Regions from separate parts of the Paenibacillus sp. J14 genome, predicted to be linked through region 1. Evidence: riboswitches for the same ligand, from Rfam matches in the RefSeq annotation. Region 1 holds a riboswitch; the other holds the start of a gene.

Evidence for each region. Region 1 has a riboswitch for cyclic di-GMP ahead of M891_RS25280 (glycosyl hydrolase family 28-related protein). Riboswitches for the same ligand answer to the same signal wherever they lie in the genome.
Region 2: it holds a riboswitch for cyclic di-GMP, as region 1 does, so the genes downstream of both, M891_RS0104385 (CheR family methyltransferase) here and M891_RS25280 (glycosyl hydrolase family 28-related protein) in region 1, are expected to answer to the same signal.

Annotation. Positions count from the first base shown of each region.
Region 1 covers NZ_JADQ01000016.1:54,284-65,633, reverse strand. The annotation lists gene M891_RS0108325 (family 43 glycosylhydrolase) at 1-554, shown strand, start outside; gene M891_RS0108320 (glycoside hydrolase family 2) at 577-2,340, shown strand; gene M891_RS0108315 (GNAT family N-acetyltransferase) at 2,494-3,177, opposite strand; gene M891_RS23555 (NAD-dependent epimerase/dehydratase family protein) at 3,389-4,804, opposite strand; gene M891_RS0108305 (glycosyltransferase family 4 protein) at 5,212-6,339, shown strand; cyclic di-GMP riboswitch class I at 6,459-6,546, shown strand; cyclic di-GMP riboswitch class I at 6,656-6,743, shown strand; gene M891_RS25280 (glycosyl hydrolase family 28-related protein) at 6,822-8,219, shown strand; gene M891_RS0108295 (YveK family protein) at 8,554-9,099, shown strand; gene M891_RS0108290 (Gfo/Idh/MocA family protein) at 9,099-10,109, shown strand; gene M891_RS0108285 (nucleotide sugar dehydrogenase) at 10,127-11,350, shown strand, end outside.
Region 2 covers NZ_JADQ01000009.1:2,624-13,973, forward strand. The annotation lists gene M891_RS0104375 (chemotaxis protein CheA) at 1-185, opposite strand, end outside; gene M891_RS0104380 (protein-glutamate methylesterase/protein-glutamine glutaminase) at 338-1,375, opposite strand; gene M891_RS0104385 (CheR family methyltransferase) at 1,395-2,207, opposite strand; cyclic di-GMP riboswitch class I at 2,359-2,448, opposite strand; gene M891_RS0104395 (RCC1 domain-containing protein) at 2,917-3,810, opposite strand; gene M891_RS0104400 (SDR family NAD(P)-dependent oxidoreductase) at 3,982-4,779, shown strand; gene M891_RS0104405 (SDR family NAD(P)-dependent oxidoreductase) at 4,776-5,552, shown strand; gene M891_RS0104410 (mandelate racemase/muconate lactonizing enzyme family protein) at 5,601-6,989, shown strand; gene M891_RS0104415 (mannonate dehydratase) at 7,076-8,059, opposite strand; gene M891_RS0104420 (ABC transporter substrate-binding protein) at 8,085-9,419, opposite strand; gene M891_RS0104425 (carbohydrate ABC transporter permease) at 9,485-10,312, opposite strand; gene M891_RS0104430 (carbohydrate ABC transporter permease) at 10,309-11,265, opposite strand.

The sequences.
Region 1 (11,350 bases):
CATTCTATGCCTCGGAGGAAGTATCGGAAGAAGGGACTAACCTGTTCGATTCGGTGGAAGCCGAGGATCTTTACGGCACGTTTGAAGCCATTGACGGCGGATTTAGAGGCAGCGGAGGGCCGGATGATCGCTTGTTCGTCGGCAATGCGGCTTGGGATGACTATGAGTTGTCCGTGCAAGTTGACGTTCCGGATGGGATGACCGGGGAAAGCCAGGTCTTCGTTCGTACGACGAACGAGTCTTATTTTCCGCATCAGGTGCAGGACTCGGCGATGGGCTATGCGATTAGCCTTTACGATGGACAGCTGCAGCTGTTGAAGCTCAATTACGGGGCGCTGGCGGTGAGCAGCGGACGCGTTCAGATGGAACCCGGGCAGACTTATATGTTGCGTGTAGTAATGGAGGGTTCCCGCATTCGAGTCTTCTGGGGGCAGGAGGAGGAACCCGTGATGGATTATACGGATTCCGATCCTTTCTTCCATGGAAGAGCAGGCCTGCGGAGTATTGGTTCGACATTTAGCTTTAGGGAGATGCAAGTGAGAGAGACGAGATAGATAGAGGAAAAGGAGTAAACCTATGACAACTCAAATGTATATCAAAGATTACCCCAGACCGCAATTTGTAAGGGAGCAATGGATCAATCTGAATGGAGAGTGGGACTTCCGCTTTGACGATGACAATGTCGGTGAGCGGGAGAACTGGTACGTGGATTTGCAGGCCGATCGCAAGATCCGGGTGCCGTTTACGTACGAAACCAAACTGAGCGGGATCGGGGAGGAGACGTTTCACCCTCAGGTATGGTATGAGAAGAAGTTAACGCTCCCAGCCGAGGCGGCGGGGAAGCGAGCGATCCTTCATTTTCAAGCCGTAGATTATCGGGCCAAGCTGTGGGTTAACGGCGTCTATGTTGGGCAGCATCAGGGCGGGTATGCCGCGTTCTCTTTTGACATCACGCCATATGTGACCTTTGGCAGCGAAAATGTGCTGTCGGTTAAGGTCGAGGACAGCGATAGCTGCACTCAGCCTCGCGGGAAACAGCGCTGGCAGAACGATAACTTCGAGTGCTTCTACGTCCAAACGACGGGGATTTGGCAGACGGTCTGGATGGAATTTGTGGACTCGGCACATGTGGATGCCGTGAAAATCACCCCTGACTTCGACCGCCGATCGGTCACCTTCGAATATCAGGTGGCAGGCGATTTGAAGGGCGACAGCCCGTTGGAGTTGGAAACTGTCATCTCTCTGAAAGGGCAAACGGTGAAGCGGATGCGACTTGCTATTGACCGGCCCTGGCTTCGGGCGGATGCGGATTTGCTGCATGAAGCGTCAGGGCCGTGGAAATTTAGCGAGTGGTCGCCGCAGCGTCCCAATCTGTATGATGTGGAGTTTATTCTGTACCGGGACGGTCAGGTCGTGGATCATGTCTATTCCTATTTCGGAGTGCGGAAGATCTCGATTGAAAACGGCAAGGTGCTGCTGAACAATTCACCGATTTATCAACGCTTGATTCTGGATCAGGGCTATTGGCCGGACTCGCACTTAACGCCGCCTTCCGAGGAAGCGATTCTGGAGGATATTGATAAAATCCTGGCGATGGGCTATAACGGCGTGCGCAAGCATATGAAGATCGAAGACGCCCGGTTCTTGTATTGGTGCGACGTCAAAGGGCTGCTCGTCTGGTCGGAGATGGCGGCGACGTTTGAGTTTAATGATGAAGCAGTTGAGGCGTTTACGAAAGAATGGGTGGAAATTGTTCGTCAGCAGTACAATCACCCAAGTATTATCACCTGGGTTCCGTTTAACGAGTCTTGGGGGATAGCGAATATTATGACCGACCGCAAGCAGCAGGAGTTTACCGAGGGGATTTATCACCTGACCAAAGCGATCGACCCTTATCGTCCCGTAATAACGAATGACGGGTGGGAGCATACGGTATCGGACATTCTGACCCTGCACGATTATGAGGAATCGGGAAGCCGCTTCCTGGAGCGTTACAAGGATATGGAGGCGGTCACCGGGAACAACATTTCGTTTAACAATTGGAAGTATGCACTCGCACAGGGGTACGCCTACCGCGGTCAACCCATTCTCGTAACGGAGTTCGGCGGGATCGCCTTCCAATCGGAGTCGGGTTGGGGCTACGGCAACCAGGTGAGCAGTGAAGAAGCGTTTCTCGAACGCTTTGAGAGCATCACGAATGCGATTAAATCGATTGATGCCATCTGCGGCTACTGCTATACGCAAATTACCGACGTGCAGCAGGAAGTGAACGGTTTGTTGACGGAGAGCCGTGAACCAAAGGTGCCGATGGAGACGATCCGACGGATTAATCTGGCCTAGTGCTTCGGTTCTTTTCTATCCAATGAAAAAACACCTCCAAGATGCTCTCCCGATCTTATGACAAGGAGCGCATGTTCTTGGAGGTGTTTTTGGGCTGTCTCATCTGAAACATCCGTCCGCAAAGGGAGCGGCCCCATTATTCGGGTCGGATGTCTAACGCTTCCCGCGAGATTGCTTGTAATTAAATTGAAGCCAATCTATTCCAGCGCGGGCAATATCCTTAAAGGAGGGGCGTCGAAGGACATAATATGGGACCAGATCGCCTCCCCAACTTGCTTTGGAGTTAGATACGGATTCAATATTTGCACCTGTGAAGTCAAATCCTTTGACACCGATGGAGGTCAGATCCTCAAATTCAAATAACTGCAGCATCTGAACCACACCGTTCTGCAGGTGTGCACTCTTGGTTCCAGCGATCCAACCGGTAGCCCATTCAGGATGGAACAGCAGCGAAATATTGGCGCTGACCGGTTCACCTTCCGGTGAATAGGAGATATAGCAGCGGAACGCCTCTTCCCCCATCAAATCTTGTGCCAGCTTCAGATCCTCCACGGAGAGCTGATGACTGAACCCTTGACGCTGTTCGGTTTCGATGAGGCATTGGTATGCGTGATCCATATTATTACTTTTTACAGTGTAATATCCTAAAGAAGAAGCCTTCTTGATTTTGTTGCGTATGGATTTGCTGGCCTCTTCAATCTGATAGGGCAATTCCACTTGGTATGTATATCGAACATCGCTCTTGAAGCCTCTCCAGGTAAATGGACGAACATCCTCAATATGCGGGGGGAGATGTAAAATAACTCTCCCTTTCAGCTCCAACAATCGATCAATCATGAGGTTGGCGACCTCATGCCATTGCTTATTCGATCGTGAAGCCTTGCTTGTGGCTGTTGGATAAAAGTAGGTCAAGTGGTAGGGGTTCTGTGGCGGGAGGTACGACCTCCCTTTTGCATCCATGAACAGCAGCATTTCACCGTATACCTCAGATTGGGGAAGCTGCAACCGATGATAATCACTTCGACAATTCCACCGCCGGCGGTTAAATTCAGCCCATTTGGACAGTGTTGTTTGCTCCATCATTCCGTTGCTTTGAATCTCCTTTCGTAGGATTGGTTCCGGAAATGACTTCCGCAACGACTCCTTGCCGGGCCAGCCTTTCAATAACAATGCCCGCATCGTTCAGAGAGACATTCGACAGCAGAATTTGTGGGGTGCCGGTCTCGCTTAAACCGATATAATCATTCTCCCTCAGGGTCCGATCAACCGCATGAAGCAGCTGTTCATTATCTCTGACCTCGCTCGTGATCGCGAGCAGAACGTAATCCGTATCGAATTTCATCTTGGCTTGAATTCTGGAGTGAATGACCGCCGTGAAAATTTCTGGCTTGAGCACAGGGGTCCCTTCCAGATACAGCTCGTTCTGACTTAGGTAGAGACTTCGAATGTTTCGGGACAGGGCCGAGCCAAGCAATTCATTTTGGATCTGCTCGTCGTTATACAAGGTGGAAGAATTCGTTGAGGTTTTCTTCTTTTTCGTCAAGCTTTGAGATTCCCGCATAAACCATTCGTAGGTTTGGATCAGTCCTTCCTTGAAGGAATACTTTGGCGTCCAGTTGATGGTGGAACGCAGCAACTCGTTATTCAGAACGGATCGGTAGATATCTCCAGGGCGGGAATTCACTCGAATGATACTAGGGAGTGAGGGATGAAGCTCGGAGAGGATCTCAATCAACGTATTGATCGAGTTCTCTGTACAGGTAGATAGATTCATCACTCCCGAATGCTCGGTGCCTGCAGCTAGAAAAATGGCCTCTGCGACGTCTTCCACATAAATAAAGTCTCGTGTCTGCTCTCCGGTTCCATAGATGACCAGCTCTTTCCCATCTCGCACCCGCTCCATAAAGATGGAGACGACGCCGCCTTCGCCGATCGTTCCTTGCCGAGGTCCATATACATTGGCGAAGCGGAAGCATAGCGTGCTTAGGTCGTAGAGCTCTTTCCATTTCTCACAGTAATATTCACCAAGAAGCTTATTAATTCCATAGGGTGATACCGGCTTGCAAAGATAGGATTCGGACAGTGGCATTTCTTGCGTAGTTCCGTATACAGCTGCAGATGACGCAAAAATAAATTTCCGGACTTGGTACTTGGCAGAAAGTTGAAGCATGTTCGTAAGGCCTAAAATGTTCGATTTCGTATCAGCATAGGGGTTCTCCACAGAAGTAACAATATCGACCTGGGCTGCAAGATGAATCACTGCGTCGATCTCGTGTTGCTCAAAGACCGCTTCGCAATTCGGACTCTCTACATCCAAAATATAGGAAGTATGAGGAAACTTAATATGATTTACATTGCCGGTTGAAATATTGTCTATAATGACAACCTGATGTCCTTCTCGAAGAAATCTCTCGGCAACAAAGGAACCGATAAAGCCGTAGCCTCCTGTGATTAAAACTTTCACAATTTCCACCCCATAGTTGACTCAATTGGTTACTTATCCATAAGTTAATCATAGCTTTTTCCAAATCTGGTGTAAACACGAAGTAGAACTTTTATACTATTTCCTTATGCCTATTACCATGCAAATGCAAGTCTTCTGAATTTTGTCTGATCTGATGTTGTGCCGGTCGGCTCCTAAAGTGTCGTGAGATGATGAGAGAAATGATGTGAGAGTCTATTCTATGCAGGCAGGAGTGGACCTTAAGTTGTCCTGAGAGAGAAAAAATGATTAGGTAGATTTGAGTATGGACTTGATAACTACTAATATATCAGAACCCTATGGGCTAGTCACCCTAAACTTATGATAGAACAGCGATTGAACTCCCCTATAAAGACTGATATATTTGGTACTATATTACTAGAAAGCGGATGGTATGGGTGCCCAAAAAGGTGTTATTTAGCGCTACGGTTGTGTCTCACATTAACGCATTTCATCTACCTTACTTGAAATGGTTCCGGGATCAGGGCTGGGAGGTTCATGTGGCTGCGAATGGTTCTGAGCCGGTTCCATGGGCGGACAAGCAGTTTGATATTCCCATCCAGCGTTCTCCCTATAGCAGGGATAACCTCAAGGCTCTACGGGAGCTAAAAAGAATTATCGACAGTCAGGGATACGAGATTATTCATTGTCATACCCCTATGGGCGGAGTGTTAACGAGACTGGCTGCCCGCCAAAGTCGAAGAAAAGGCACGAAAGTCGTCTATACTGCTCATGGTTTTCATTTTTACAAGGGGGCTTCTCGCATCAATTGGTTGATCTACTATCCGGTGGAGAAGTGGCTTTCTCGGTATACTGACGTTCTGGTAACGATGAATGATGAGGATTTCGAGCGGGCTAAGCGAGGGAAATTCAAACCGGGGCTCATCCATTTTGTGCATGGGGTCGGGATCAGCTTCGAGAGATTTAAACCGCCTACAGCGGAGCAAAAGCGGCAATTGCGAGAAGAGTATGGCGTCGGACAAGACCGTTTTGTTCTCATATATGCGGCGGAAATGATTCATCGCAAGAACCAGACGCTCCTGCTGGAGACGATCCAAAAATTGAAGGATGCCATTCCGAATGTGCAGCTGCTGCTTGCCGGCAAAGGGAAACTGGAGGCGTTCTACAAAAGTCTCGTTGCTGAGAAAGGGCTGGAACCTTATGTTACCTTTCTCGGACACCGGAAGGACATGGAGAACATTTACGCATTGGCGGATGTAGCAGTATCCTCGAGCCGGCAGGAGGGCTTGCCGGTCAATATTATGGAGGCGATCGCCAGCGGCCTTCCTGTGGTGGCAACTCGGGTAAGGGGAAACCGGGACCTCGTCGGGGAAGGCGTCCATGGATTTCTGGTCGAGCTCGGCGATGCCGATGCCTTTGCTGATCGGATTCTGCAGTTATATCACGATCCCTTGCTTCGGCAGGAGATAGCTGCAAGACGAGATCTACTTACGGGGACGTATGCGATTGAGAACGTGCTGGAGGAATTAACCTCTGTCTATAAAGACCGGATGTGAATCAGGTATCCAATGGAACATTTTGTCGTCTAGTAAAATATTAGTAGAGTGCTAGTTTACAGATTCATAGAGGATATGCTACTATAGAACCATAATCTAACATATTTTAAGCCTGCAATGTCGAATAAAGGCAAACCGCTCGAAAGGGTGGGACGCAAAGCTACAGGGGCTTCGTGATCGAGGATCACATGCCAGCCAGCTCCCTACATACAGGTTTCCGATGAGGAACCTTATAACTATAGTTATTTGGTTCTTTTTTTATTGACTCCAACCTCAGAAATTGACTCCACTCCAAACCTCAGAATTGAATACGAGAACATCGAAAAGGCAAACCGCATGAAAGTGCGGGACGCAAAGCTACAGGGGCTTCGTGGTCGCAGATCACATGCCAGCCAGTTCCCGAAAGTTTTCAGGATGAGATAGAAGGCTTCCTGAAACGGGGGCTTTCTATTTTTTATCCTATCGAATTTGAGGTGTCCTTTATGGCAGCAAATCAATCGATTAAGAAATTCGTGCTTATCACGTTGGTCGTTGCAGTCGGATTCCTGTTTAACTTCTCTATAAATCCGGTTGCTGCGAACGCTGAGCCAAAGGACGCCCAAATGATTAATGTGAAGGACCAAGGTGCCAAAGGCGATGGAGTGACTGACGATACGTCGGCAATTCAACGGGCTTTGGATCTCGCAGCAAGCAGCAAAGGAACGGTATATTTTCCTGAAGGCACTTACGTGGTGAATCCAGTGAATACGCTGATCGTCGAGAGCGGAACTACGCTTAAAGGCGAAGGCAAGAAGTCGGTCATTCAAGCAGATGCTCACAAATTTGGATGGGAAATGATCCATGCATCGGGTACTGGAATTGAAATCTCGGACTTGATGTTGGATGGTAATCATGCCGTAAATCGTGTTCTGGTTATCGGGGGAGGCAGCTCCTTCGTCAAAGTGAATCGGATCGCGGCAGCCAATGCGACGCACAGCAGTGACCCGGCTAGCGATTTTTATACGGGTGTCGTCTCGGGGATTGTCATTTATGGCGATACCAATCACATTGAAATCACAAATTCTGAAATTTATAATATCAAGGCTGTGAATCTGACAGCCGGCAGCTTGATCTCCAGAGGCATCTATATTACAACAACCTGGGGATCGGCAGAGAAGGTTGCATCGAACGTTCGAATCACGAACTCCAACATCCATCACATCGGTTCAGCCGACGATGGGGACGGGATTTTCTATGAAGACCCGAACCTGGATCGTGGGACGGGCCGGGACGTGGGCAGCTTGATTGCCAACAATACCTTCAGCTTCAACGCTAAACGTGCGATCAAGATTTACGCCCAAGGGATTACGGTCAGCGGCAATATCATCACGAACTCCTATCTCAATAACAACTATTACGAAGGTAAAGATAAAGGTCAGTTGGCTCCTGACATGTACGCTGGCATCAGCGTCTACGCTTCGAACAACAGCATTTCGGACAATCGCATTGAAGGGGTTGGCAGTTATTATGCTGCGATTGAAGTCAGCGCCGATGAGACCGTTAATCATGTGACCATCAAAGGGAACAAGATTAAAATGGGGCAGCAAAGTGTGATTGCGGGAACAACGGGCATTCGCTTAGGGAATACGAAGAACTTCACCATTTCGAGCAACACGATCGAGCATGCCGAGAAAGGAATCTGGACTTGGCAGAATGCGGAGAACGGAACGGTCGAGGGCAACAAGATTGAAACAACGAAGGGCGGAATCGACCTGACCACCTATCTTGCGAATTGCATCCAGAAGGATATCGTGGTTAAGGACAACATCGTTAAGGGACAAGCCTTCAACATCCAACTGGCAAAATCGAACGTCAATGTTAAGGTAGTATCGAACTTATAATTAAATCATCACTTGATAGAGTTTAACAGGTTTATGAAGAGACAATCGTCTTTTCGTAAACCTGTTTTTTGTTTGTCTCTCAAATGCGTCAAAAAAAACATTCTTCTCTTGATTGCAATTTGTGTTAATATAAGGTTATATTTAGGTGACTATTTTCCTAGTTTTAAATGCCTATCCTATTTTTTCATGACGGATTTTCTGGGACTTATTTTGGAGTGATATTCTGACATCGACTGAGGTGGAGCTATTGGAAAGTAGCGGTTTGTTTAAAATCTTAAGAAAACACATGATTGCTTTTATTGTTACGCTTCTAGTCTGTGAGGGAGGCGTTTTTTTGGTTAATACGCTGGCCAAACCTCAATATCAAGCGACTGCAAGCTTGGTAGCTACGATTGCTTCTACCGAGGCGGGGACTTACACCGAATTTTTGGCCAGTCAGATGTTAACTAAAACGTATGAGGATGCGATTGAGAGTCGATTTATTGCCAATGAAGCAAAAAATAAACTACAGACCAAGGAAACCGCATATGAATTATTAAAACGGATCAAAGTCAGGACAGACCCCGACACTCTAGTAATTATTATCAAAGCCACACATGACAATCCGCAGGATGCGGTGGCCATTGCCAATGCCTTCGCCGAAAGCTTTATTCAGAAATCGAAAGAGCTGGTGGAGAGTTCCAGTGTCATGATTTTGGACAAGTCAAATCTGGAAGAGGCTTCAATTCCCGTCAGCCCCCGGAAGATCTTGAACTATGCGATCGGCGGCTTTATCGGTCTATTTGCAGGGCTATGCGTCTCGATGCTGCTGGAGAAGCGCGGGGGCTCCAAACGCAGTCAGCAAAGGCGAACTCCGAGAGAAAAGGAGATGGAATTCTAATGATTCACTTTGCGATTATCGGATGCGGCCATATTGCGAACAAACATATCGAATCGATAAATAGCACGGATGGAGCGGTACTTACGGCGTTATGTGATAACAACCCTCAACGATTGCTTGAACTGGAAGAGAAGTGGAATGTCCCGGTTTATCTGAACATGGACGAGATGCTGCAACAATGCCCTCACATCGATGTCGTGTGCATCTGTACGCCAAGCGGATTACATACTTCTATGGCCATTGCCGCGGCCAAGGCCAAGAAGCATCTGATCATTGAGAAGCCCGTTACGTTAACATTGGAAGATGCTGACCGCATTGCAGCGGCAGCAGAAGAGAATGGGGTCCTGGTTACGGTGGTTCATCCTAACCGCTATCGGCCAGCCATTCGGCAATTAAAGCACGCGTTGGATCAAGGGATGTTCGGCAAGTTAAGTCATGTGAATGCAACGGTTCGCTGGAATCGGAGTCAAGCCTATTACGATCAGGCTCCATGGAGAGGGACGAAGGCCATGGATGGAGGCGTCTTGATGAATCAAGCGATCCATAGTTTGGACCTGTTGATCTGGCTTTTTGGCCCGGTGAAGGAAGTGAAATCGTTGGTGGATACCCGGTTCCGGAAGATTGAATCGGAGGATGTTGCGGTCGCCGTGCTTCGGTTTGAGAGCGGACATCTGGGGGTTGTCGAGGCATGTACGACGGTGTATGAGCAAAATTTGGAGGAGTCGATCGCTGTTTTTGGAGAGCATGGATATGCGGAAATCGGCGGCAGAACGGCCAATTGGATTAAGCAATGGAATTGCTCCTCGATGACCAAGGAAGAGACGGAGGTGCTGATTTCCGAGATTGAACGGGACCCCTTTGGCAAACCGGGACATCAATGCATCATTGAGGATATGGTGGAAGCCATCCGGGATCACCGCCCGCCAGCCATCACGCTGGAGGATGGCAGAAATGCACTGAAGCTTGTCATTGATATGGTTGAAAATGGCAGTCCACAAGTCGTTATGTAGGAAAGGGAGAGGGCGCTATGCGTGAATCAATGCTGCAATCGCAAGATCATCGTACCGAATTGATGGATAAGCTTCACAGCAAAACAGCGAAGATCGGAGTCATTGGACTTGGGTATGTCGGGCTTCCGCTCGCTGTAGAGAAGGCAAAGGCCGGATACCAGGTCATTGGGTTTGATGTCCAGCCGCACAAGGTGGACATGGTTAACCGGGGATATAACTACATTGGGGATGTAGTGGATGAAGATCTCAAAACGATGGTAGACAGCGGGCGACTGCAGGCGACTTCGGATTACTCCTTCATCTCTATGGTGGATACGGTTGCGATATGTGTGCCAACCCCGTTGGACATTTACCAGCAGCCGGATACGAGTTATGTGGAAAATTCCGCGAAGGAAATTGCCAAATATCTTCATCCCGGGATGCTCGTAGTCCTGGAAAGTACGACCTATCCCGGAACGACAGAGGAGCTCGTGAAGCCGATCCTCGAATCCACCGGATGGATCTGCGGGAAGGATTTCTTCCTGGCTTATTCGCCTGAACGGATTGACCCGGGCAACAAGCATTTCAATACGAAGAATACCCCTAAAGTCGTCGGCGGCGTCACGAAGTCCTGCTCCCAAATCGCCGAAGCGCTGTATAAGCAGGTGTTGGATGGAGAAGTGCATGTAGTCTCCAGCCCCGCAGTGGCCGAGATGGAGAAGATATACGAAAATACCTTCCGTCATATCAATATCGCGTTAGCGAATGAGATGGCTATATTGTGTAACCGGATGGGCATTAATGTCTGGGAAGTGATTGAAGCTGCGAAGACGAAGCCCTATGGTTTTATGGCCTTTTACCCGGGTCCGGGATTGGGCGGACACTGTATTCCAATTGACCCCTTCTATCTTACCTGGAAAGCAAGAGAGTATAACTACCACACTCGTCTGATTGAACTTGCCGGTGAAATTAATAACTCCATGCCGGAATTCGTTGTACAGAAAATCGCTGAACTTCTCAATACCAACAAGAAGCCACTTTATGGATCTGTCGTCTATTTACTTGGCGTAGCCTACAAGAAGGATATTGATGATTATCGGGAATCTCCGGTTCTTAAAATTGTGGAACTGCTGGAAGCGCGAGGAGCAGAGGTTATCCTAAGCGATCCACACATCCCGGCATTCAAGTATCACGGGCAAACTTACGAAACCGTGGAGCTGACGCAAGAGAGGCTTGCCCAATCCGATATTACCGTCATTGCC
Region 2 (11,350 bases), on a different contig from region 1:
TGAAATTGCATCATCGAGGAAGAGCCCTTAATCGTATGCATGATGCGAAAAATCTCGTTAATCATCTCTTCTGAGAAGAAATTCGCATTCTCACAAGTCAGAATGATTTCTTCCAGCTGTTCGACCAGCTGAGAGGTTTCGGTAATGTATGCCTCAAATATGGGGTCGCCTTGCTGATATCCCATCATTTCCCTCCCTATTCTTCCTTTGGATGTCGTACCCTTTACTGGTTTAATAAATTAAAGGAAAAAGCTTTTGCGTCACTGGTTTTCAGTTGTTTAACCCAACCTAATTAGTGTGACCGGCATTCAATGAATGCCCTACAATAAAGACGGTTTTACAGCATCGTACTTAAAACATGAGAAATGTTAGACAGCGAGGTTTGTTTCTCTACTGCTCCCAGATCATAGGCCACTTTCGGCATCCCATATACAACAGAGGATTGCTCATCTTGTCCAATAGTTCGGGCGCCTTTGCGTTTCATAGCCAGCAATCCTTTGGCTCCGTCATAACCCATACCGGTCAAGATAATTCCGATCGATTGATTCCCCGCCTCTTTCGCCACGGATTCAAACAACACATCAATCGAGGGACAATGGCGATTGACTTTATCGCCTGCAAAACATTCGACCACGAAATGATCTCCGGAACGCTTCACTCGCATATGTTTATCTCCCGGTGCAATCAGCACTTTGCCCCGCTCAATCGTATCGCCTGTTTGGGCTTCCTTCACACGAATCGATAAGCTCTGATTCAGCCGTTCGGCGAACATTCTCGAGAACATGGGAGGGATATGCTGAACAATAACGATACCTGGCATATCCTTGGGCAACGACTTTAACACGGTATAAATCGCCTCTGTACCGCCGGTAGAAGCCCCGATGGCAATCACTTCCTTGGTTGTAGCAGGTTTCGCAGTAACCAGCTTCGTTGGCGGATCGGCAGGAGAAGCGGCCAGTTTCTTCGGTTGATGGACAATTTTTGCTTTCGAGCCAATCTTGATTTTCTCGATCAGTTCTTCGATAAACTTCTCCACATGCGATAACTTGTTATCCGGCTTCGAGATAAAATCAATCGCACCGGCGTTTAAGGCGTCAAACACGGACGAACTGATCGCGCTGACCACGATAACGGGAATCGAATACTGAGGCAGCAAGCGCCGAAGAAATTCAATCCCGTTCATTTTCGGCATTTGCACGTCGCAGACCATGAGATTCGGATGATATTTTAATATCTTGTCCCTTGCTTCGAATGGATCCGCAGCTGTAGCTACAACTTCAATGTCAGGGTCCGTCGTAATCCCGCGGGCAATCATTTCGCGAAACACCATGGAATCATCTACGACCAGAACTTTAATCTTATTTCTGACCTGCATCCAGGCAACTCTCCAATCGTTACTCTTTGCGATAAACCGCAGGCATCACGTACTTAAATTTGGTGTGATCCCGTTGGATCGTTTCGGAATGACCAATAAATAAATACCCTCCGGGGACTAGACTGTCGTAAAATTTGTGAATCAGTTGCATGCGCGTACTTGCGTCAAAATAGATCATCACATTCCGGCAAAAGATCACATGAAACTTCTTTTTGAAGGGGAACGGATCCATGAGATTAAATCGCCGAAAAACCACTTCGTTTTTGATTTTGGGCTTCACTTTATATTGGTTCATCCCATGCGGATGAAAATAATCATGTTTCCAACGCTCCGGCAACAGCGCAACCTCTTCACGGCTGTAAATCCCTTTCTTAGCTTCAATCAGCACCTTTTCCGATATATCGGTCGCCAACAGCTTTGTATCCCATCCGAGCCGAGCATTTCCAAAAAATTCATTGATTAGGATGGCTAAAGTATAGGCTTCCTCCCCTGTGGAACAACCGGCGCTCCACACCCTCAAATCTCGATCTTTGATTTTGGGGACTTGTTCGGGGAGAACTTTGGCGCGAAACAAATCAAAATGATCTGATTCTCTCATAAAGTATGTATGATTGGTTGTCATCTGATTGATAAACGTTCTTGCGGCTTCGCCGCTCTGATCGGTAGCAATATAGTTCAAGTAGTCCGAGAAATTTTCCATGTTCAGCGAATTCAAGACGTTCCACAATCGGCCCATTACCAACGTTCTCTTCTCGTCGCTCAAATGAATCCCAAAATTTGTTTTGATATAACCGGCTAATTTGATAAATTCCTTATCTGAAATTTCAATCATCACTTCACCTCCCCTATACGAAGAGAGAGCCATAAGACTCTCCCGTTTGAGAATTACACCTTCGTTGCCGAATTCATGTTATCCGTTAAAAGAAAAACCCTTCTAGTTGTCTGGAAGGGCATCGTCAATGCATGAATTCAGCAATTCAGTCATTGGCAACCTGGCAATCATAGCTCTATTTCAGAACTTTAGACCCATGGCTTTGCGTCATTACTTTTCAGTAATTTTGCCCAGAAAATTATGAAGGTGGTTTATGCGAAAAAGATCAGAATATGTCGAATTCGACAGTGATTTTCGACATATTTCGATTTGTTATGTAAGATTATAGCAGTGGTCTTGAAAAAAACAATGAACAAAACGAAAATTTTCAGGTTTAAAATGTAAGATAGGCGTATAGTCCTATTTTTAAATTAATTTTAGACAAATTTCAGAACTTTGAGAGTTTTCCTAACATCACCCGAACCCAAAAAAGCCCTGCCTCCCTCTCACATTTTTTAGTGAAAGTGGAAGCAAGGCTTATGGGAGGAAGTTCATCCTCAAGGACCCTGAGATTGCGATTTCAGCTGTCGCTGCTGTTATCGCAAATGCTGCTTTTAAACGCATGCTTTTTGCCAGTTTCATAGAGTTCGAACCTCCTATGTGTTTTGAGTTTCTGTACTCTATGATAAGGGCCAATATTAATGAGATATGCTGATAGTGTTAAATAGGGTTAAAGTAACAAATTTATCCCTCTCCACTTGCTAACCTCACATTGACCGTACTCATTATGGCCAGTCGCCACAACCGAGCCATCCGCCTTTAGACCAAGTGTATGCGCACATCCTGCGGCAATGGCAACAATTTCACGCCAGTTGCTGACCTCGCATTGACCATATTGATTCGAGCCCGCTGCCACTACGGTGCCGTCCGATTTCAATCCAACCGTATGATAGCTGCCGGCAGCAACTGCCATAATTCCTCGCCAATCCCCTACCTCGCATTGGTGATGCTTGTTCGCCCCTGTGGCTACGACCGTGCCATCCGATCGAAGACCTGCGGTGTGGAGATAACCGGCCGCCACGGACTTGATATTATGCCACTGGCTCACATGACATTGGCCGTAGCGATTGTTACCGGCCATGATCACGGTTCCGTCGGCGCTCAGACCAGCGGTATGCCAATCCCCTGCTGCGATCGCCACGATATCCCGCCAACTGCTGACTTCGCATTGGCCTTCCGCATTCCGCCCTACGGCCACCACTGTACCATCGCCTCTTAACCCAAGCGTTCTGCGCCACCCCGCCGCAATGCTTACGACTCCGCTCCATTCGCTCACTTCGCATTGCTGATGCCCATTCCATCCCGTGGCAACCACCGTACCGTCCGACCGAAGCCCCACGGTATGCGACTTTCCTGTGTTCGTTGCCATATGAACATTACCTGCCGCCACCGCCACGATCCCCCGCCAATCGCTGACATCACACTGGCCATTTCGGACATCTCCTACAGCCATCACTGTACCGTCCGACCGAAGTCCAACGGAATGCCGCGGGCCAGCCGCTAAAGGGATATTCATCTGCTGTACGCCTTGGAACGCCGATATTTTCGGAGAAATTGGCTCCATAGTTATCCCCCTTGCCAAGAAATTAAGCTATCCCCATCTTACGAAAGGCTTCCTAAAAAAATCAAACAAAATCATAAGTTTCACGTCTCGAACCCGGAACGGTCGAAACTTATGATGAGAGTGTGTCATAGCTAGCCGCCCTGACTTGGGCGTGCTATTCGGAGGTGATGTATGAAGCGATCACCGCAAGTCGTTTGGATTACAGACGCCGACCAGCCGACGGGCAAAGCATTGATCCGTCGCTGGGCTAAGGATGGCGCCCATCTCCTGCTAAGTAGTCCGTCCAATGGCATAGAGATTGCAGCTGAAATCAACTTGGCTAAAGCTTCCGGCTCCAAAGTGCTCGTAAGCAATGTCGATTTAAACTCCGGCACCAACGCAAACGAGCTTGTGCTGCAAGCAGAACGGGAGCTTGGTGCCCTGCAGGTGCTGATCCATAATCATGACCTGTTCGTACCTTTTTCCGTTGAAGCCGGCTCTGAAGCATTGTTCCGCGAGGTGATCCACACCAACGCAAAATCGGCCTTTCTTTGCACGCAAGCTGCCGGGAAAGTGATGGCTGCACGGGAGTCTGGCTGCATCATCTTTATTTCCTCCATCCATGCTGAGAAACCTAACGGCTCCTCCTTCGCCTACAGTGCCTCCAAAAGCGCCATAAAGCTGCTTGCTAAAGAAGCGGCCCTTGAGCTTGGGCGACACAGCATCCGTGTGAATACCATTGAAGCTGGCCCCATCCCAGGCGATAATGAGCGATTCCGCAGTTCGCTGACCACGCTCTATCGCAGCTACGAAACCAAGGTGCCGAGCGCCCGGCTGGGGACAGTGGACGATATCGCAAATGTTGCCTGCTTCCTGGCGTCAGACGATGCGAGTTACTTGAACGGCGCGGATTTGCGGTTGGACGGAGGTTTCCTGCTTCATTATATGGATCACAAAATGAGACAACCAAGGAGCAGTGATTCGCCATGAGTTTAACAGGCAAAGTCGTTCTCGTCACCGGATCCGGAACTGGCATCGGTCAGGGAATTGCCGTGGAAATGGCCAAGAGAGGCGCTGTCACCGCCCTTCACTATAACCGGAGTGAAGCTGGCGTACTGGAGACCAAGCGGAGAATAGACGAATCGGGGGGCCATTGCTTGATTGTCCAGGCGGACATTTCGAAGCAGAGGGAAATTAACGCGATGATACACAAGATCGAAAGCCAGGCTGGCCCAGTTGATGTTCTAGTCAACAATGCTGCTGTACAGTTGAATTACGATCTATTCAAGCACAATGGTGAGACATTTGATCTCCTGTTCGATACGAATGTGAAAGGCTACTGGCAATGCATCCAGGCTGTAATTCCCGGGATGAAACGAAAAGGAACCGGACGAATTATCCTCATCTCGTCGGTGCACGCCAAACGCCCCACCGATTTTGACCCGGTGTATGCCATGACCAAAGGTGCGATCCGCATGCTGGGGCGGGAAAGTGCCATTGAGCTGGCGCCCTTTGGCATTACGGTGAACACGATTGAGCCGGGAGCCGTTGATGTGGGCAAATACACCCGCATCTCACCGGACGATCCGGATGCAGAGAAGAAACGGGAAGCACGGCGTAAGCAGCAACAGGAGAAGTTTCCGTTGGGGCGCGTTGGTCTCCCCATTGACGTGGCTCACCTCGCCTGCTTCATCGCGTCAGACGAAAGTGAATTCATGACGGGTTCTGCTATTCGACTCGATGGCGGGAGCATGCTCTTGTAACCCGCATAGCTGCTGGCTGCAGCCAATCCTTCCATAAGGAGTGATTTCATGGTAAATAAAGAAACGTACGAAGAAACGCTGGCCCATGTCCGTACCTCCTCCAGCCCTTCGGAGCTTCGCATTACCGATATCCGCTTTACCGATATCGTCGGCGGACCGTTCCACAGCAGCCTGATCAAGGTCTACACGAACCAAGGGCTGGTCGGCTTCGGGGAAGTCCGCGACGGCGCGGATAAGGTATATGCCCTCATGTTGAAAAGCCGGCTTCTCGGGGAGAACCCGTGCAACATCGACAAGCTATTCCGCCGGATTAAGCAGTTCGGGGGGCACGCCCGTCAAGGCGGCGGCGTCAGCGGACTTGAGATCGCACTTTGGGATCTGGCCGGCAAAGCGTACGGAGTGCCGATCTATCAAATGCTGGGCGGCAAGTTCCGCGACCGAGTCCGCATGTATTGCGACACGGACGTTGTGGGCAAAGACACCGGCAAAGCAATGGGAGAGGCGCTGAAGAAACGGATGGAGGCCGGCTTCACCTTCCTGAAGATGGACCTTGGCATCGGACAGCTCATCAACGAACCGGGCACCCTTAGCGCACCGCTTGGCTTCCTGGAGGACATGCGGGAAATCTCAAAGCGCCGGTACGCCCGAGACAAAGGTGATCTTACCGAGCAAGAGCTTCGTGAAATCAAAAACCGCCATTACGACATTTTCAATATCCCTCATCCTTTCACCGGCATTCATATTACCGAAAAAGGACTCGACATGCTCGAGCAATACGTCGCTGAAGTTCGATCTGTGATCGGCAATCATGTACCGCTGGCCATCGATCACTTTGGTCATATCGGCCTGGAAGATTGCATCAAACTGGGCCGGCGCATCGACAAGTTCAACCTTGCCTGGATGGAGGATATGATTCCGTGGCAGTATACGGACCAATACGCCCGCCTGTCCCGCGCCGTGACGACGCCGATCTGTACGGGCGAAGACATTTACTTGAAGGAAAACTTCAAGCCGCTGCTTGAAGCCGGCGGCGTCTCCGTCATCCACCCAGACGTGCTGACAGCTGGAGGCATCCTCGAGACGAAGAAAATCGGAGACATGGCGCAGGATTACGGCGTGGCCATGGCGATCCATATGGCCGAAAGCCCCATCGCCTGCCTAGCAGCAGCTCACGTCGCCGTCGCCACCGAGAACTTCCTTGCGCTTGAATACCATTCCTGTGACGTCGATTGGTGGGACGACATCGTGATCGGCAGCCGCCTTCCGGAAAGAATCGTCCAGAACGGCTTCATCACGCTGACGGACGCCCCCGGACTTGGGATCGATGATCTCAATGACGAAGTGCTGGCAGCTCACCTTCACCCGGAAATCGGCGGTCTCTGGGAATCTACAGACCAATGGAATTATCATTATTCTAACGATCGGCAGTGGAGTTAACGCTCTGCTGCTTTTTTTATGTGTTTGTAAAAAAAGGATCGTCCTGACGGCATTGCCGGTCAAGACGATCCTTCTCTCGAATATCCTTATCGGGCAGCGGAACCTGGGGTCATCTTGGCCGCCGCCTCCATTAAGCCGGTAATATAACCGACGCCAAACAGACGGCCAAGCAGCTCATACCCCGGGTTTTCGTTGCTCTCACCTTCCATCGTTGGCACGTGATCCGGTCTCGCCGGACCGTCAAAGCCTAGCTCGTAATACGTCTTCATCGCTTCGAGCATATCCGTCTGACCATCGTCATGGAACGTTTCCTCGAACTTCTCGGGCGTGCCCTTCACGTCGCGGAAGTGAACAAAGAACAGCTTCTGCTGATTGGCAAAATGCCGAATCACCGCTGGAATGTCTTCGCCGGCCGTTGCCAGCGTCCCTTGGCACAGCGTGATGCCGCTGTACGCGCTGGGCACCAGATCGATCGCCCGCTGCAACGCCGCCGCGCTCGTCAAGATCCGGGATACGCCGCGAATTGGCGAAATCGGCGGATCGTCCGGATGAAGCGCCAGCTTCACCCGGGCGGATTCTGCGACCGGAACGATTTTTTCCAGAAAATAATGCAGGTTCTCCCACAGCTGCTTCTCCGTCACGATTCCAGCTTCCGTTAATGGCGCATTCGCCATCAAGCTGTGATCGTAGCTGGAGACAAGCGCACCCCCTCGCGTTCGGGTCGTCGTGGATGTGCGGAACCAGTTAAATTGCGCCATAAAGTTATAGCAAAGTACGGGAATGCCCGCAGCCCCCATATTCACAATAAGTTGCTGAAAAATCTCGATCTCCTCGTCACGGCCGGGCGTCCCGAGCTTGATCTTGTTGCTGGGCGGCATCGATTCAATTACGGACAACGTCAGCCCAAAGTCGGCAAAACGCTGCTTCATCCGGATCAGCGGCATTAAATCCCATGGCTTCTCCGTCTTCTCGTCCCACGGCAGCCCGCTGACCGCATAATTGACGTTCATCTGCTTCGACAAATGCCACAGTTGATCGGGCTGAGTTGAAAGAAATTCCGCAAGCTGCATTTGATGATTCCCCGCTTTCTATCGCTTATTTCCCCGCCTTGGCCGCCAGTTCTTTGCCAAGCTTGTCGATCTTGTTATAGGCCTCTTCAATCGATTGCTGGCCGAATGTCACCGCATCCATCTCCTTCTTATAGGTATCCACCCATTCCGAGAAACCAGGAGCTGGAGAATAAAAAGGCAACGCCTGATCTACAGATAAATCGTAAATTTCCTTCCCAAGCTTATCCTTGGTTTCCAGATTCGGTTCCAGCTTCTTGTAAATATCCGGATTGATTGGAATGCCGCGGGTCAAGCCAAGCACATCTCCTGCCGCTTCATCGGTGATAAACCATTTCACGAATTTTTTCGCTTCTTCCTTGTTCTTTGAATTGGTGCTGACGCTCAGGAAAATCGTGGACTGCGCCCAGCCCCCGCCTGCAGGACCAACCGGCATGTTCACTACGCCTACCTTGCCCGGCATGAGCAGTTCCAGCGCACTGACGGAACCGGTGGTTGCCCCTCTCGTCATGACCACTCCGCTGGCCATCGGGTCTGCCTGCGGATCGTTTTCAAGGAAGGCGGCGGACTGCTCTGCTGGAGGAACGATGTTGTCCTTACGGAACTGCTCATAGGTTTGATAGAACTTCATGAACAGGTCCTTGTCGAGCGTAAACGTCTTTCCTCCATCAGACATAATCGGCGGTTTCCCCATCGCCGTCTGATAATAGTTATAGAAGTCCCAAGTGGTGGTATCGCCGATCGGGTATTTACCCTCCGGCAGCTTGGCGCGGGCGTCCCTTGCCCATTGGAAAAACTCGTCGTACGTCCAGTCCTTATGCGGCAGCGGAATGCCATACTGCTCCAGCTCGACCTTGTTGAAGGCTGTTCCCTGGGCGTTCTGGCTCAGCGGAATGCCGTACAGCTTCCCGTCGATTTTTAGATTCTCGATCACATTAGGATCCACAATGCCAGTTAGGTCAATGTCGGACAAATCCTCGAGCTGTCCCCGGCTGACGTATTCCTGAATATATGCCGCATCCATCTGAAGGACGTCCGTCATCGTCTTGGAGGCGGCTAACGTCGGCAACTTCTGCCAATACGCGTCCCAAGCCATAAACTCTGGTTTGAATTTCACGCCGGGATTTTGCTGCGAATACAAGTCCAGCGCTTTTTGCGTTGCTTCATGTCGCGCGTCCGTTCCCCACCACATGATGCTAAGCGTCTTCTCTCCGCTGTTTCCTCCTGTTCCACCACTCCCGCCGCCGTTTCCGCCAGAATTCCCGCCGGCACGGCTTCCGCCTCCACCGCCGCCGCAAGCCGTCAAGGCCAGCAGCAGCGCCAGCGAGAGTGCGGCGAAGCTCATCCATTTTGCTTTTCTCATCATCGATATCCCCTTTCTTCTTCTCCCGATTTCTATGCGTTAGACCCTTGAAATGAAAAACGAAATCAGCCTTTCAATCCAGTCGTAGCAATCCCCTCCACGAAGTGCTTCTGCGCAAACAGGAAGATCAGTACAGACGGGATGACGGACAACAATGACATCGCCAGCAGCTGCCCCCACTGGATCTCGAACTGGTCAATGAATCCACGGAGCGCCAGCCCCACCGTAAATTTATCCACAGAGCTGAGGTACAGCACCTGCGAGAAGAAATCATCCCAGCTCCAGATGAAGGTGAAAATTGCAACCGTCACAAGCGCTGGCTTAATCAGCGGAAAGATAATCCAACTAAAAATGCCGTAGACGGACGCACCATCAATCTTCGCCGCCATGTCCAAATCCCGGGGAATGCCGCGAATAAACTGAACCAGAAGGAAGATGAAGAACGCGCCTCCCCCGAAGAAATGCGGCAGCACCAGCGGCACATAACTGTCCACAAAGCCAAAGGTGTTAAACAGAATGTACTGCGGAACGACCGTAACCTGGCCGGGCAGCATCATCGTCAGCAGGAGCACCGAGAACCAGAAGCCCCGCAGCTTGAAATCCAATCTGCCGAAGCCGTAAGCGACGATGGCGGCGGTCAGCACACCGCCAAACACGTTCCCCACCTCCATTAACAGCGTATTGCCAAAGAAATGCGCAAACGTGTAATCGTTGGAGTAGTGCCAGCCATGGATATAGTTCTCCCACATCGGCGTCTTGGGCCACAGCGTCGGCAAACTCAACTCCTCCGTCTTCTTCAGCGAAGCGCCAATCCACCAAATCACCGGATACAGCATGAGGAGCGAAAATAACGTAAGGAGCAGATGACTCGTTAACTTGGAGCCCAGCTTCATTTTGAGCCCCCTCCTTCCGATTCGTAGAACACCCAGTAGCGGGAGACGGCAAAGTTAATCGCGGTTAAAATCCCTATGATCGCCAGCAAAATCCAGGCCAGCGCCGACGCATATCCCATCTGATAGTGCTTGAACGCTTTCTCATACAAGAATAAGGCGTACACATAAGTGGAATTGACCGGTCCGCCTTTGGTAATGATGAAAGCGGAGGTGAAGGTTTGGAAGGAGCCGATGACGCCGAGGATTAAGTTAAAGAACATGACAGGAGACAGCATCGGAATGGTGATGCTGATAAATCGGCGGAACTTGTTCGCGCCGTCCACCGCCGCGGATTCGTAAAGTTCCTGCGGAATCTGCTTCAGTCCAGCCAGGAAGATGACCATCGTGGAGCCGAACTGCCACGTATTTAGCAAAATGAGTGTCCCCAGGGAGGTATCCGGGTTCGTGATCCAGCCCACACCTTGGATGCCAAACCAGGCTAGTACCTGATTGATGTAGCCGTCCAAGCCGAACATGTTGCGCCATAATGCCGCAACCGCGATGCTTCCGCCGATCAGTGAAGGGAAGTAAATCGCTGTCCGGTACAGGTTCATCCCCCTTAGCTTCTGATTAAGTGCCATCGCGACAAGCAGCGAGAACAACAGCTTCAGCGGCACGGAGAAGAGAACAAACGTAAAGGTCACACTCAACGATTTCGTAAAGGTGGAATCATTGGTAAAAATGTTGACGTAATTGCTCGTTCCCGTCCATACCGGATCTTCCAGCAAGGAATAGTCAGTAAACGACAGATAAAACGATTGGGCGATCGGCCATAATGTCAGCAATAGAAAGCCAATCAGCCACGGAGATATAAAAATATAACCGGCCAAGTGATTTGCGCCGTTCTTCACGCGCTTGCGGACGGCGCGTGGAGCGTTTCCTGCTTCATTCGAAGCGTTCATTTGTGCAGCCATCCTATGGACTCCTCCCCTCTTGCGATCCATGATTGAGATTCAGGATGTAGTTCTACTGTATTCGAAGGCGCTTTCATCCATAAAG